One region of the Micromonospora sp. NPDC049903 genome, then DNA from elsewhere that is predicted to be linked to it. Evidence: riboswitches for the same ligand, from Rfam matches in the RefSeq annotation. Region 1 holds a riboswitch; each other region holds the start of a gene.
What was found. Region 1 has a riboswitch for S-adenosylmethionine ahead of ACIBO1_RS22995 (aminotransferase class V-fold PLP-dependent enzyme). Riboswitches for the same ligand answer to the same signal wherever they lie in the genome.

Region 1 (4,570 bases):
AAGGCGAGGCTGCGGGAGTTGCCCGCGTTGGCCGAGTTCCGGCACTTCGATCCGCCGATGGCGATCGAGTACTACGGCCCGGTCCCCGGGGCGGTGCCTGCGGGTATCTGGTCGGCGGCCGAACTGCTGCTCAGCCGGGCCATGCAGGACGATCGCTTCGGCAACCTGCGGGTCCACCTGAACCACGAGGTGGTCGGGGTCGAGCGGGCGGCGGGCGAGGTCACCGGCGTGGTCGCGTACGACCACCTGACCGGCCGGGACCGCACCTACCGACTGGCCGACGACGGCGTGGTGGTGCTGGCCGCCGGCACGGTCGGCACTGCCGCCGTCGCGCAGTCGTCCGGCCTCGCCGAGGACAATCCGCTGGTCGGGCGCGGCATCACCGACCACCCGATCCACGTGGTCAAGTTCTGGGTGCGGCAGGGCGGGGACTGGTACAGCCGCTTCGACTCCAGCAAGACCGTCTCCCGGCAACTCACCGACGTCACCGACACCGACCCCGCGCATCCGTACAGCGTCACGCTGGACCTGGGTGCGAACCTCAACCAGTTCCGCTTCGTCAACGCCCTGGAGTTCACCAGCGCGAACCTGGCCACCGTCGACGGGAAGATGCCGGGCGAGCTGGTGTTCATGGTCGAGGCGCCGCTGGTCGAGCAGAACGCCGTCACCCGGACCGAGACCCGGCCGGACGGCGTGAAGCCCGCCGCGCTGCCCACCATCCGCATCCATCCCAGCCCGCGCGCCCACCAGGTCCAGGACACCCTCGACAAGATCACCGCCGACGTCGTGTCCGCCTTCGGCGGCGAGGTGTACGAGCAGCTCTGGGCTCCGCTCGGCGGCGTATCGCACGAGGTCGGCACCATGCGGATGGGTCGCGGCACACCGGGCCGGGAGCGGCCGGGGGTGGTCGACGAGGACCTGCGTGTCGTCGGCCACCGCAACCTGTACGTCTGCGACCTGTCCGTCTTTCCCAACTCACCGGCGGCCAACCCGACGCTGACGTTGGCGGCGCTGGCCCTGCGCCTCGCCGCCCACCTCAGCACCTGACGGCACCCCGCGGGAAAGGCTTACTGCTCCGGGGCCGAGGTCACGACCTCGCGTAGCCCGTGCAAAAGCCGGTCGATGTGCTCGGCGGTCGTGCCGATGCCGATACTGGCCCGGATCGCGTACCCGTCGGTCGGACGGCCGAGCCGCTCGGCCGCGCCGGCCAGCAGCTTCCGGGTGAGCGGGTGGGCGCAGAACAAGCCGTCGCGTACGCCGATCCCGTGCTCGGCGGAGAGCCGGTGGGTGATGTCGGTCGCCTGCCGGTCGGCGACGGTGAAGCTGACGATGCCGACCCGGTCGTGGTCGGCGTCGAACGTGCGCAGCTCCGCCACCTGGGGCAGGGCGCCGAGCCCGTCGCGCAGCCGGGTCAGCAGCTCCTGCTCGTGGCGGGCGAGTACGTCCGGCGCGGCGGCGGAGATCGTGGCGCATGCGGCGGCGAGCGCCACCGCGCCCAGCAGGTTCGGTGTGCCGGCCTCGTGGCGAGCCGGGCCGGTCTGCCACTGCACCTCGGCGGGCTCGTCGCCGACGTGTCTGGTGGCTCCGCCACCGGACAGGTACGGGTCGGCGGCGTCGAGCCAGTCGGCGCGGCCGGCGAGGACTCCCGCGCCGAACGGCGCGTACAGCTTGTGCCCGGACAGCGCCAGGTAGTCGATGTCGGCGTCGGCCATGGAGACCGCGCGGTGCGGGGCCAACTGGGCGGCGTCGACGACGATCCGCGCGCCGTGCCGATGCGCGATCTCCGCGATCTCGGCTATCGGCCAGACCTCTCCGGTGACGTTGGACGCGCCGGTGACCGCCACCAGCACCGGCCGCCCGCTGCCCAGGTCGGCCAGTGCACGGGTCAGCTCGGACGTCACCTCGGGCAGGTCGGTGGGCACCGGCAGTCGGTGCACGTTCGGCCAGGCGAGGAGGTTCGCGTGGTGTTCGCCGGCCCAGTGACCACGGTGGTGTGCGGTGGCAGGGCCCGGGCGAGCAGGTTCATCGCGTCGGTGGTGTTCCGGGTGAAGATCACGTGGTCGTCCGGCCGGATGTCGAGGAAGTCCGCGACGGTCTGGCGGGACTGCTCGTATGCCAGCGTGCATCGGCGCGAGGCGGCGCCGGCGCCCCGGTGCACGCTGGCGTACCAGGGCAACAGTTCGGTGACCGCGGCGGCGACCGCGGTGAGGCAGGGTGCGGTGGCGGCGTAGTCGAGGTTGGCGTACGCGACGGTGGTGCCGTCGGAGAGCCGGACGGGAAGGTCGTCGCCGAGCACGGCAGGAGCGATCGTGGGCACACTGGTCCTTCGTGACGGTGGACCCGTGTGGGTCCGCGCTTGCCGCCGGCGATCGCCGACGGCCTGGTCCTCACCCGGAGGCACCCCACCGCGGATGTACGAGGGTTGCCGGTCAGCAGGCCGGGGCCTTGACGCTGACACTCATGACCGCTGCCGATGCTGCCACACCGGCGAGCGCCTCCGCCAGAGCGCTTCGCGCACCCGGCACGTCCCTGTTCGTACGACACCGGACGGTCCACTGAGTCGTCCCTCCCGGCGCGGTGTGGCAGGTGTGCGGGAGGGACCGGATAGCCTGCCTGCGGTGTCCGGCGACCGCGTGACCGGAGGAGTCGATGCTTCGATGACGGCAGAGCGGCCGGTGCCGACCCAGGAGGACGTGCTCGGGTACTTCGACACGCTGTCGAACTGGGGTCGGTGGGGCGACGACGACGAACTCGGCACGCTCAACCACATCATCGACGACGTCCGGTTGGCGGCGGCGCGGGCCGTACGCCACGGCCGGAGCGTGTCGTGCGCGTGGGAGGTCGCCGTGCCGGGAGAGATGGAGCGGTCGACGACGGCGTGCCCGTGCGCCGCCGACATGCCGGGTGCCGAGAACATGCCGCCCGCCTTCCACGCCGACCGGCGCTGGGGCTTCTCGTCCGAGCGGCTCAGCCTCTCGTTCCACGGCAACACCGTCACCCACCTCGACTCGCCGTGTCACATCTTCTGGGACGGCGTGATGTACAACGGGCGGTCGCACGCGTTGGTGGACGCCGCGACGGGGTCGGCGTGGGCGGCCGTCACGGCGGCGGCGAACGGGATCGTCACCCGTGGTGTCCTGCTCGACGTGGCGAGGGCCCGGGACGTGCCATCGTGGGAGCCGGGGCAGGTCGTGTTCCCCGAGGATCTCGAGGAGGCCGAGCGCCGGCAGGGCGTACGGGTGGGGTCCGGCGACGCGGTGCTGTTGCGGACCGGCCGTGGCCGGGTCCGCCACGAGGGCGGTACGGCCGGCGGTGTCACCCAGGCCGGCTGGCACGCGTCCTGCCTGCCGTGGCTGCACGAGCGCCAGGTCGCACTGATCGGCGCGGACACTCCGCAGGATGTCCAGCCGTCGGGATACGACGACGTCTTGATGCCGGTGCACGCCGTGAGCCTCGTCGCGATGGGTCTGTGGTTGCTCGACAACTGCGACCTGGAGGCGTGCGCGACGACCGCCGCCGACCTCGGTCAGTGGGACTTCCAGCTCGCCGTCGCGCCGATCCGCCTGGCCGGGACGTCCGGCAGCCCGGTCAACCCGATCGCCACGTTCTGACCGCAGCGGGCCTGGCCTCGACCGGCTCGTGTGCGGGTCGCGGCACGGGACAAGACGCGAATCCGACGCGGTGTCCGCACGGTTGCAGCGTCCCGAGCAGCAGGGGCAGACGCGGCACCGGCACGGCCGAGGCGGCGTTGCCGGCCGACTCGGGCAGCACCCGGTTCGGGGTCGGCCCGATGGGGGTGGCCGTCGGGAACGCGACCGCCACCCACCGGATCACCATCACCCGTGACGGCGTCCCGGCCGAGGACCAGTTCGACTACCAGCCGGTGGTCAAGCGGCTGCCGAACGCGTTGTGGGGTGGCCGGCTCACCCCGTCGCCGACCGACCCGGCGCTGACGCCGGATCTGCTGACCGGGTACACCATCACACCCCGCCCGACGGCGACGCCCGAGCCGGCGTGGCTGGACCGGAGCGCGGTGCAGGCCGACACGGCCCTGTTCGAGGTCTCCGACGCGATCCGGCTGCGTGCCCCGGCGGCGGTGGCGGATCTCGACGGCAGCGACGCCGAACGCGCGAAGCTGATCGTCGGCAGCATGACGGCGCCCACCGTGACTGCTGCCCGGGCCGGACTGCTGACGGACCTGCTGCCCGACGCGTCGGTCGACCTGACCGGCTTCGACATCAGCCAGTTCCACGAGATCCCCCGGGTGGCCGCTCATGTCTGACAACACCGTCACGTTCGCCGCGCACCGCCGCCCGGCGCTGGAGGCCGGCGACTACGACATCACCGTGACCCAGGCGGTCGCGGTCGGCTCCGCGACGGAGTCGTTCGGCACCAGCCGCCGGTTCAGCGTCGGCGGCGACCGGTTCGCCCTGCCACCGACCGCGATCCGCGCGGTCTTCCCGCCCGACGGCAGCCTGGGCGATCACGGCAACGTGCTGCCGCACGTGGTGCTCGACCGACCGTCGCTGCCCTGGGAACGCGATCCGGGCGGGGGCGGCGACGACCGTCC
Region 2 (4,570 bases), on a different contig from region 1:
CCCGTTTGCGTCCGCGCTCACGCAGCAGGCGCAGGCCGCGCTCGAACAGCGCCCGACCGACTCCCCGGCGGCGATGGTCCGGATGCACGACGAGTTCGGCGGAGGCGTTCTCGGTGTTGTCCAGCTGCGGCAGGTCGAGCAGCAGGTAGCCGGCGGGGACGCCGTCGACGTGGGCCAGCAGGGCGAGCGTCTCGGTGCCCGGCATCGGTTGGTGGAACAGCGAGGTGAACCGCTGCCGGCTGAACGGGGGGTAGTCCGGCAGGTCGGTGGCGGAGTAGTCGGCGCCGACCCGGAACGCCTGCTCGATGGCCGACTCGTCGTCGGCACCGAAGGAGGTGATGGTGATGGCCATGTCCGCAGCCTGCGCGACGACGAACGAAGGGGCCAGCGATTATTCGCCGGCCCCTTCGGAAAGCTTGGTCGGGAGGGACGATCGCACAACGCCTCCGGCGCTGGGTCGTAAAGACTGAAAGTCTACGGCGAAACGCCCTCCCGCACGAAGCATCTTGCGCCGCCCGGTTCCTGCCGTCAAGTACTCGACGGCGTGTTTTCTGCACTCACCGCTAAAAGCCCGTTACCCGGCGGATCGGTCGGCGTGCAACATGCCACCCGGTCGACGGGCTCGCGGTGTGCCTCAGCCGAGCAGTCCGGCGTCGCGGGCGGCCCGCAGCGAAGGCTTGATCCGGTGGGTCGGCCCGACCTCGCCCGCGACGGCGTCGAGCGTCTTGAGCCCCTCGCCGGTGTTGTAGACCACCGTCTCGGCGGTCGGGTCCAGCTTTCCGGACTCGACCAGCTTGCGCAGCACCGCGACGGTCACCCCGCCGGCCGTCTCGGCGAAGACCCCGGTGGTACGCGCCAGCAGCCGCACGGCGGCCCGGATCTCGTCGTCGTCGGCGTAGTCCATCCAGCCACCGGTACGGCGGACCGCCTCCAGGGCGTACAGGCCGGCGGCCGGGTCACCGATGTTGAGCGACTTGGCGATCCCGGTCGGCTTGACCGGGGTGATGGTGTCGCCGCCGCCGTGCAGGGCGGTGGCGATCGGGTTGCAGCCGGCCGACTGGGCGCCGAAGACCTTCCACCCGCCGGCCGGTGCCTCGACCAGGCCGATCTCGACCAGCTCGCTGAACGCCTTGTCGACCTTGGTGAGCAGTTCGCCGGAGGCCATCGGGATGACCACCTGGGCCGGGATCCGCCAGCCGAGCTGCTCGGCGACCTCGTAGCCGAGCGTCTTGGAGCCCTCGGCGTAGTACGGCCGGACGTTGACGTTGACGAAGGCGGTGTCCTCGAACTCGTCGGTCTCCACCAGCTCGCCGCAGAGCCGGTTCACGTCGTCGTACGAGCCGTCGATGGCGACCAGTTCACCGCCGTAGACGGCGGTCGTCACGACCTTGCCCTGCTCCAGGTCACTGGGGATGAAGACCACCGACGGGGTACCGGCCCGGGCCGCGTGGGCGGCGACGGAGTTGGCCAGGTTGCCGGTGGAGGCGCAGGCGAACCGGGAGAAGCCGAGTGCCCGGGCGGCGGTCAGCGCGACCGAGACGACCCGGTCCTTGAACGAGTGGGTGGGGTTGGCGCTGTCGTCCTTGATCCAGAGCGGGCCGGTGATGCCCAGCTCGGCGGCGAGCTGGTCGGCCGCGACCAACGGCGTGAAACCGGGGTCCAGGGTGACCCGGGTGGCCGGGTCCTGGCCGGCGGGGAGCAGCGCCGCGTAGCGCCAGATGTTCTGCGGGCCCGCCTCGATCTGCTCGCGGGTCACGGTGGCGAGGGCCGCCGGGTCGTAGTCGACCTCCAGCGGGCCGAAACACTCGTAACAGGCGTGCTGTGCGGCCAGCGGGTAGCGCGCGGAACAGGCACGGCAGACCAGGGCGCGGGCGGGGCTGGCGGTGGTGTCGATCCCGGTAGGGGCGAGCGTCGACGTCATGTCCGAGTCCTCTCATCTTCCCCCACATCGCACCCTGCGGCGGGGACGGAATTGGCACCTGCCCCACGGGACGCTCAGCGATGAGCGCGTGGGGTGGTTGCCGGGGCGTCGTCGGGCCGTATCCCTCAGCCCCTCTGGATGAGGTATTCAGTTGTGCCGCCGAGTCTAGGCAATCCCGGCGCGCTCGTCAGCGTTCGATCTCAGCCTGTGAGCGATTCCTCACCGCCGCCACCGCCTGAAAGACCGCGACGACCCTGGACCGGAGAGGCTCCGGCGGTGCCGGAGGAGACCCGGTCCAGGGTCGCGCACGAGCGTCGGCCTGGTCGCCGCACCAGCCGGATCAGGCCGGTACGGACCTGCGTTCGGCCGCCTTCACGTCCAGTGCGGCCCCGCTGCGCTGGCGCAGCAGGTTGTCCACCGCCCAGCTACCCGGACCGAGCACCGCGATCAGCAGGAACGACCAGCAGAACAGCACGGACAACTCGCCGTGGTTGCGCAGCGGCAACAGCGCCTCGGGCTGGTGGACCACGAAGTAGGCGTAGGCCATCGAGCCCGACGCCAGCAGGGCCGCCGGTCGGGTGAAGAGGCCGACGAGCACGAGGGCGCCGCAGACGGCCTGGATCAGCGCGGCCCACCAACCTGGCCACGTGCCGAGCGGGACGGCTTCACCGCTCCCCCGGGCACCGCCGAAGACGCCGAACAGGGACGACAACCCGTGACAGAGAAACAGCAGGCCGATGACCATGCGGAACAGGGACAGGGCCGGCCCGCCGAACCGGTCAGTACGCATTCCGGAACCTCCATTGTGGATGGACGAGGGCATCCAGAATGCGGGACTGATAAATATTTGTCGATGCAATCTCTTCTTTTGGGAACGCTCCCACATCGATGGTAGCGACTGGAACTTCCAAAGAAACCCCCCGCGACGATGATCCTTTTGGTCACCCTCGGTAAGTTCCCCTGTACACGGTCGACACATGACGGCAACATGTTGCGCCCCCACCGGCCAGAGCCGGCCACCCAGCCGGGTCTGGAGGCGGCCACCTTCGTCCCACCAGCCGGTACGCCGAGCGGTACCCGGTCCCGCGATGCCGCCACGAGCCGCCCACCCGGGGGCATCGGTTCCCCTCCCCGGCGATCGAGACGTGTGATGCGACGATGAGCCGATGCGAGACATCCACGGGGGATCGATGCCGACTACCACCACGAGATACGGCGACGCGGGCCCGGCCGGACGGCGTCCTCGGCTCGTCGCACTGCTGACCGCTGCCGCGATGCTCGCCGGCTGCGCACCGGTCGACGGGCCGGGCGGCGGGCCGGGTGACGCCCCGGCGGAACCGGCCGGCGCGGCGGCGCTGGCACCGACCCCGACCGGCCCGGACGGACCGGAGGTCTGCCCCGAGTCAGGCGTACTGATCCGCTACCTCGGTGTCAGCGCGGCCATGGGGCTCCGGGCGATGGGCGTGGAGCTGGTCAACTGCGGCGACCAGCCGTACCGGCTGCACGGCTACCCGGCGCTGCGGCTCTACGACGGCGAGGGAGCACGGATCACCGTCCGGGTGGTCCCCGGGGCGACAGGGATCGCCTCGGGCTTCGACGCCCCACCCCGGCCGCTGGTGCTGGCACCGGGCGACGCGGCCGGAGCGGCCGTGATCTGGCGCAACCTGGTCGACGATCCGACCGTGGTCGCCACCGACGCCGCGCGCCTGGAGATCGCTCCGGTGACCGGACAGCCGGCGCAGGACCTCGACATGGAGGGGCCGATCGACCTCGGCAACACCGGCCGGATCGGAGTCAGCGCCTGGAAGGAGCGAACGGCGTCGACGCCGACGCCCGCCGACCGGACGGACGGACGGCGGCGTCGACGCCGCACTCAGCTGGTGATGTCCTTGCGGGTGAAGCGCCAGAAGGCGAGCCCCCAGAAGAGGGTGGCGTAGCAGATCGCCGAGATGGCGCCCCGGACGATGTCGTCGGTCTGCACGGGCGTGGAGAGCAACCCCAGCCAGGCGGTGCTGTAGTGGGTCGGCAGGAACGACCGGATCGCGCCGAGCGCGGTGATCTGGTCCAGGATGCTGGAGAGGATCCACAGCAGCACCGCACCGCCCACCGCGCCCAGCGCGGCGTCGGTGACCACCGAGAGCAGGAACGCCAGACCGGCGACGACCAGCAGCACCACCGCCAGATAGCCGAGCACCGCGAGCAGGCGGAGCAGCCCCTCGCCGGGTTCGAGCTGCGCGGCGACCGTGCTGCGCAGGGGTGACCAGCCGTACCGGAGGGTGCCGATCAGCAGGGCCGTGCCGGCGAGCAGCACCAGCGCGAACGCCGAGTACGCGAGCGCCACCAGCAGCTTCACGGTCAGCAGCCGGGCCCGGGGCACCGGCACCGCCAACAGGTAGCGCAGGCTGCCCCAGCTCGCCTCGCTGGCCACCGTGTCACCACAGAACAGCGCCACCACCACGACCAGCAGGAACGAGGCGGAGACGAAGATGGTGAACAGGGTGAAGTTCAGCCCGCCCGAGGTGGCGAACGAGACCAGGCTGCCGAACTCGCCCCGGCCGCTGTCGTCGTCACCCGAGTCGAACTGGAACGCGATCAGGATGATCAACGGCAGCAGCACCATGAAGCCGAGCGCCAACTGGGTACGCCGCC
Region 3 (4,570 bases), on a different contig from region 1:
GCGCCGAGGTGGCCTCGTCGAAGAGCATCACCTGCGGCTGCATGGCCAGCGCCCGGGCGATGGCCACCCGCTGCTGCTGCCCGCCGGACAGGTGCGCCGGCCGGGCGTCGGCCTTCGCCGCCAGCCCCACCCGGTCCAGGTGGGTACGCGCCACCGCCACCGCCTCGTCCTCGCCGAGCTTGCGGATGCGCCGCAACGCGACGGTGATGTTGCGCAGCACGCTCATGTGCGGGAACAGGTTGAACTGCTGGAACACCATGCCGACCCGTTGCCGCAGGGCGTCCGGGTCGTCGCGCAGCACGCTGCGGCCGTCCAGCAGCACGTCACCCTTGTCCGGTTCGAGCAGCCGGTTGACGGTCCGCAGCAGCGTCGACTTGCCGGAGCCGGACGGGCCGATCACGCAGGCGGTCGCGCCGCGTGCGACGTCCAGGTCCACCCCGCGCAGCACCTGGTGACGGCCGAAGGCCAGGTGTACGTCGCGCAGGCTCAGGCTGACCGAGGTGCTCATCGTTGGTTGCCTCCGGCGGCGCCGGGCAGCGCCAGGTCGAGGTCGTCGGGGTCGTCACCGGCCGGTCCGGTCGCCGGGCGGCCGTGCCGCAGCCGCCGGTCGATCCAGTTGACGACGTGCGTCAGCGGCACGGTCAGGGTCAGATAGAAGAGCCCGGCGAGCAGCAGCGCCGACTGGTTGCCGGTGTTGGCCGCGTAGTCCTGCCCGATCCGGAACAGCTCCCGCTGGCTGGCCAGCAGACCGAGGAAGTAGACCAGGCTGGAGTCCTTGATCAGCGCGATGAGCTGGTTCACCCAGGCCGGCAGGACCCGTCGGACACCCTGCGGGATCACCACCACCCGCATCGCCTCCCACCAGGAGAAACCCAGCGCGCGGGCGGCCTCCACCTGGGTGGCCTCCACCGACTGGATGCCGGAGCGGAAGATCTCCCCGATGTACGCCGCCGCGATCAGCGACAACGCCAGGATCCCCAGCGGGTACGGGTTCGGTCCCCACACCTGCATGCCCAACGGTGCCAGACCGACCCCGATCAGCAGGATCGTCGCCGCCGCCGGCAGGCCACGGAACACGTCGGTGTAGACCCGGGCCGGCCACCGCAACCAGCGGGTACGCGAGATGCCCGCGACGGCCAGCACGATGCCCATGGCCGAGCCGAGCAGGGCGGCGGTGACCGCCAGGATCAGCGTGTTCGGCAACCCGACGGTGATCATCTCGGGCAGCGCCTCGCGCATCGACTCCCAGTCGAAGAACGTCTCCCACAGGGTGCGCAACGGATCCACGGTCGACCTCCGCCCTACTCGCTCGTCGTCCTACCTCAGGAGGCGGCCGGCGCCGACACGTCGCCGCTGCCCGGGGTGAAGTCGGCCGGGATCGGCCGGCCCGGGTAGTACTGCTCCTGCAGGCGGGTCCAGGTGCCGTCGGCGATCACCTCGTCCAGGGCCCGGTTCAGCGCCTCGCGCAGCGTGTCGTTGCCCTTGGCCACCGCGTACGCGGTGGGTGCCGGGCTGAGCTCCTTCGCCGCGACCTTGATCCTGCCGCCGCTGTCGGCGGCGGTCTTCTCACCGATCTCGGCCGGGGCGATCCAGGCGTCCGCGGTGCCCGCCTTGAGCTGGTTGATCGCGCCGTTGTAGTCCGGCACCCGCACCGGGTCGAGGCCACGCCCGGTCGCGTAGTCGTCCTGGACGGTGCCCTGCACGACCACCACCCGCTTGCCGGACAACTCGTCGAAGCTCGCCAGCGTCGAACCGGCGGGCACGTCGAGCCCGAAGTAGCCGAAGTCGTAGCCGTTGCCGAAGTCGACCGTCTTCTTCCGCGCCTCGGTGATCGTGATCGAGGAGCTGCCGACGTCGAACTTGCGGTTGTTGACCTGGGCCAGCAGCCCGGAGAAGTCGGTGCCGACGAACTCCACCCGCAGCCCGAGCTTGTCGGCGGCGGCGACCAGCAGGTCGTTGTCGAACCCGGTGAACTCGCCGTCCTTGAGATAGACGTTCGGCGGCGCGTCGGTGAGCGTGCCGGCCCGCAGCACCCCCGGCTGGAGCAGGTTGTACGGGTTGTCGGCGGGGTCACCGTCCGAGCCGCAGGCGGTGAGGGCGGTGGCGGCGAGCACGGCGGTGACGCCGACGGCGGCGGCCCGGGTCAGGGCAGGAAGGAAGCGCACAGGTGTCTCCTGATCGAGCGGCGGCGGGCACGCACGTGCCACGCCGACGGTCCGCCGTGGGACGGACCGCGAAGGATGGGAATGGGAACGAGGTGGTCGTCCGACCGGGTGGGGTCGGCGGCCGGGTAGCGACGCGGTCAGCTACACGCGGCGCTGCACACCCGCATCATGTCGACGTGTCGACGCCGGGTCAGGTCCCGGCAGGCAACCGGTCGATCGGGGTACGCCATGGCTCTCCTCGAGGTCGTGATGACCTGGGACACCAGGCCACGCTTGCACCGGAGGTCGCTCCGATGCCTGGTCCTCACCCGGGGCACCCCTGCGCGGACGAGGGTTGCCGGCCAGCGAGCCGGGGCTTGACGCTGGCGCTCTTGACCTGTCGTCGAGGCTAGCAGCCGGTGACGGGGCAGCGTCCACCCGTTATGACGACCCTCACGCGGGGTGTTGCCCGCCGCCCGCGTGATCCCTTACGGTCTGCTCAGCGGTGGGCGGTGCGGTCCGCATCCGACCCGACACCGCCGGTGGTCCGTCACGCGGACCTGGGGAGGTGGAAACCCCGGGCCCCGCGCACGTGGCGGTCGGGACCGGCGGGCGAACCCCGACCGGCGGTCGGCGCGTCGAGGCGCCGGGCCGACGGTGTCCGGGGGCGCGGACACCCACCGGGAGCACCCCGTGTATCTCACCCCCCACGAGCAGGACCGCCTGCTCGTCCACGTGGCGGCGGACGTCGCCCGGCGTCGCCGCGAGCGCGGCCTGCGCCTCAACTATCCGGAAGCCGTCGCGGTGCTCACCGCCTTCCTGCTCGAAGGCGCCCGCGACGGGGCGACCGTGGTCGACCTGATGGCCTCCGGCCGCACCGTCCTGACCCGGGACGACGTGCAGGACGGCATCCCCGAGTTGCTGAGGGAGGTGCAGGTGGAGGCGACGTTCCCGGACGGCACCAAGCTGGTGACGGTGCACCACCCGATCCCGTGATCCCCGGGGAGATCCTGCCGGCGGCCCGGCCGGTGGAGATCAACGCCGGGCGTCCGGTGACCACGCTGCTCGTGGTGAACACCGGCGACCGGCCGGTGCAGGTCGGGTCGCACTACCACTTCGCCGAGGCCAACCCGGCCCTGGACTTCGACCGGGCCGCCGCCTGGGGACAGCGTCTCGCCGTACCGGCCGGGACGTCCGTGCGTTTCGAACCGGGCGTGAGTCGCACCGTGGACCTGGTGCCGCTGCGCGGCGCGCGGATCGTGCCCGGCCTGCGCGGCGAGTCCGCCGGCCCGCTGGACCCGGCCCCGACGACGGCGGTGCCCGGTGGCGGCGCGCAGCGGAGCGGAGCGGCGGCATGAGCCTGGTGGAGCGGGAGCGCTACGTCGCGCTCTACGGGCCGAGCACCGGCGACCGGATCCGGTTGGCCGACACGAACCTGCTGATCGAGGTCGAGCACGACCACTGTGCCGGCGGCGACGAGGCGGTCTTCGGCGGCGGCAAGGTGATCCGCGAGTCGATGGGCCAGTCCCGGGCCACCCGGGCCGAGGGCGCCCTGGACACGGTCGTCACCGGCGCGGTGGTCCTCGACCACTGGGGTGTGGTCAAGGCCGACGTGGGGATACGCGACGGGCGGATCGTCGCGCTGGGCCGGGCGGGCAACCCGGACACCATGGACGGTGTGCACCCGGATCTGGTGATCGGTCCGGCGACCGAGGTGATCGCCGGCAACGGCCGGATCCTCACCGCCGGGGCGGTCGACACCCACGTGCACTTCATCTGCCCGCAGATCGTCACCGAGGCGCTGGCCGGCGGGGTCACCACCCTGGTCGGTGGCGGCACCGGACCGGCCGAGGGGACCCGGGCCACCACCGTCACGCCGAACGCCTGGCACCTGGCCCGGATGCACGAGGCCCTGGACGCGTTCCCGGTCAACGTGCTGCTGCTCGGCAAGGGCAACACGGTCTCCGCCGAGGCGCTCTGGGAGCAGTTGCGGGCCGGTGCCGGTGGGTTCAAGCTGCACGAGGACTGGGGCACCACCCCGGCGGCGATCGACGCCTGCCTGCGGGTCGCGGACGCCTCCGGCGTGCAGGTGTCCATCCACACCGATACTCTCAACGAGGCCGGGTTCGTCGCGGACACCCTGCGGGCGATCGGCGGCCGGGCGATCCACTCCTATCACACGGAGGGAGCCGGGGGCGGGCACGCGCCGGACATCATCACCGTCGCCGGGGAACCGAACGTGCTGCCCTCGTCGACCAACCCGACCCGCCCGTACACCCGCAACACGCTGGCTGAACACCTCGACATGCTGATGGTCTGCCACCACCTGAACCCGGCGGTGCCGGAGGACCTGGCGTTCGCGGAGAGTCGGATCCGACCGTCCACGATGGCCGCCGAGGACCTGCTGCACGACCTGGGCGCGATCT

Region 2: linked by a shared signal. The riboswitch ahead of thrC (threonine synthase) and the one ahead of ACIBO1_RS22995 (aminotransferase class V-fold PLP-dependent enzyme) in region 1 are both predicted to bind S-adenosylmethionine.
Region 3: linked by a shared signal. The riboswitch ahead of ACIBO1_RS25835 (ABC transporter substrate-binding protein) and the one ahead of ACIBO1_RS22995 (aminotransferase class V-fold PLP-dependent enzyme) in region 1 are both predicted to bind S-adenosylmethionine.

What each region holds. Positions count from the first base shown of each region.
Region 1 covers NZ_JBITKL010000017.1:38,844-43,413, reverse strand. The annotation lists gene ACIBO1_RS23000 (GMC oxidoreductase) at 1-1,047, shown strand, start outside; partial or broken gene ACIBO1_RS22995 (aminotransferase class V-fold PLP-dependent enzyme) at 1,068-2,296, opposite strand; SAM riboswitch class IV at 2,348-2,466, opposite strand; gene ACIBO1_RS22990 (cyclase family protein) at 2,658-3,611, shown strand; gene ACIBO1_RS22985 (hypothetical protein) at 3,749-4,282, shown strand; gene ACIBO1_RS22980 (hypothetical protein) at 4,275-4,570, shown strand, end outside.
Region 2 covers NZ_JBITKL010000002.1:365,105-369,674, forward strand. The annotation lists gene ACIBO1_RS06495 (GNAT family N-acetyltransferase) at 1-352, opposite strand, end outside; gene thrC (threonine synthase) at 635-1,921, opposite strand; SAM riboswitch class I at 1,931-2,066, opposite strand; gene ACIBO1_RS06505 (DoxX family protein) at 2,262-2,711, opposite strand; gene ACIBO1_RS06510 (DUF4232 domain-containing protein) at 3,112-3,858, shown strand; gene ACIBO1_RS06515 (ABC transporter permease subunit) at 3,795-4,570, opposite strand, start outside.
Region 3 covers NZ_JBITKL010000022.1:74,060-78,629, reverse strand. The annotation lists gene ACIBO1_RS25845 (amino acid ABC transporter ATP-binding protein) at 1-508, opposite strand, end outside; gene ACIBO1_RS25840 (amino acid ABC transporter permease) at 505-1,287, opposite strand; gene ACIBO1_RS25835 (ABC transporter substrate-binding protein) at 1,323-2,165, opposite strand; SAM riboswitch class IV at 2,430-2,542, opposite strand; gene ACIBO1_RS25830 (urease subunit gamma) at 2,838-3,140, shown strand; gene ACIBO1_RS25825 (urease subunit beta) at 3,137-3,502, shown strand; gene ACIBO1_RS25820 (urease subunit alpha) at 3,499-4,570, shown strand, end outside.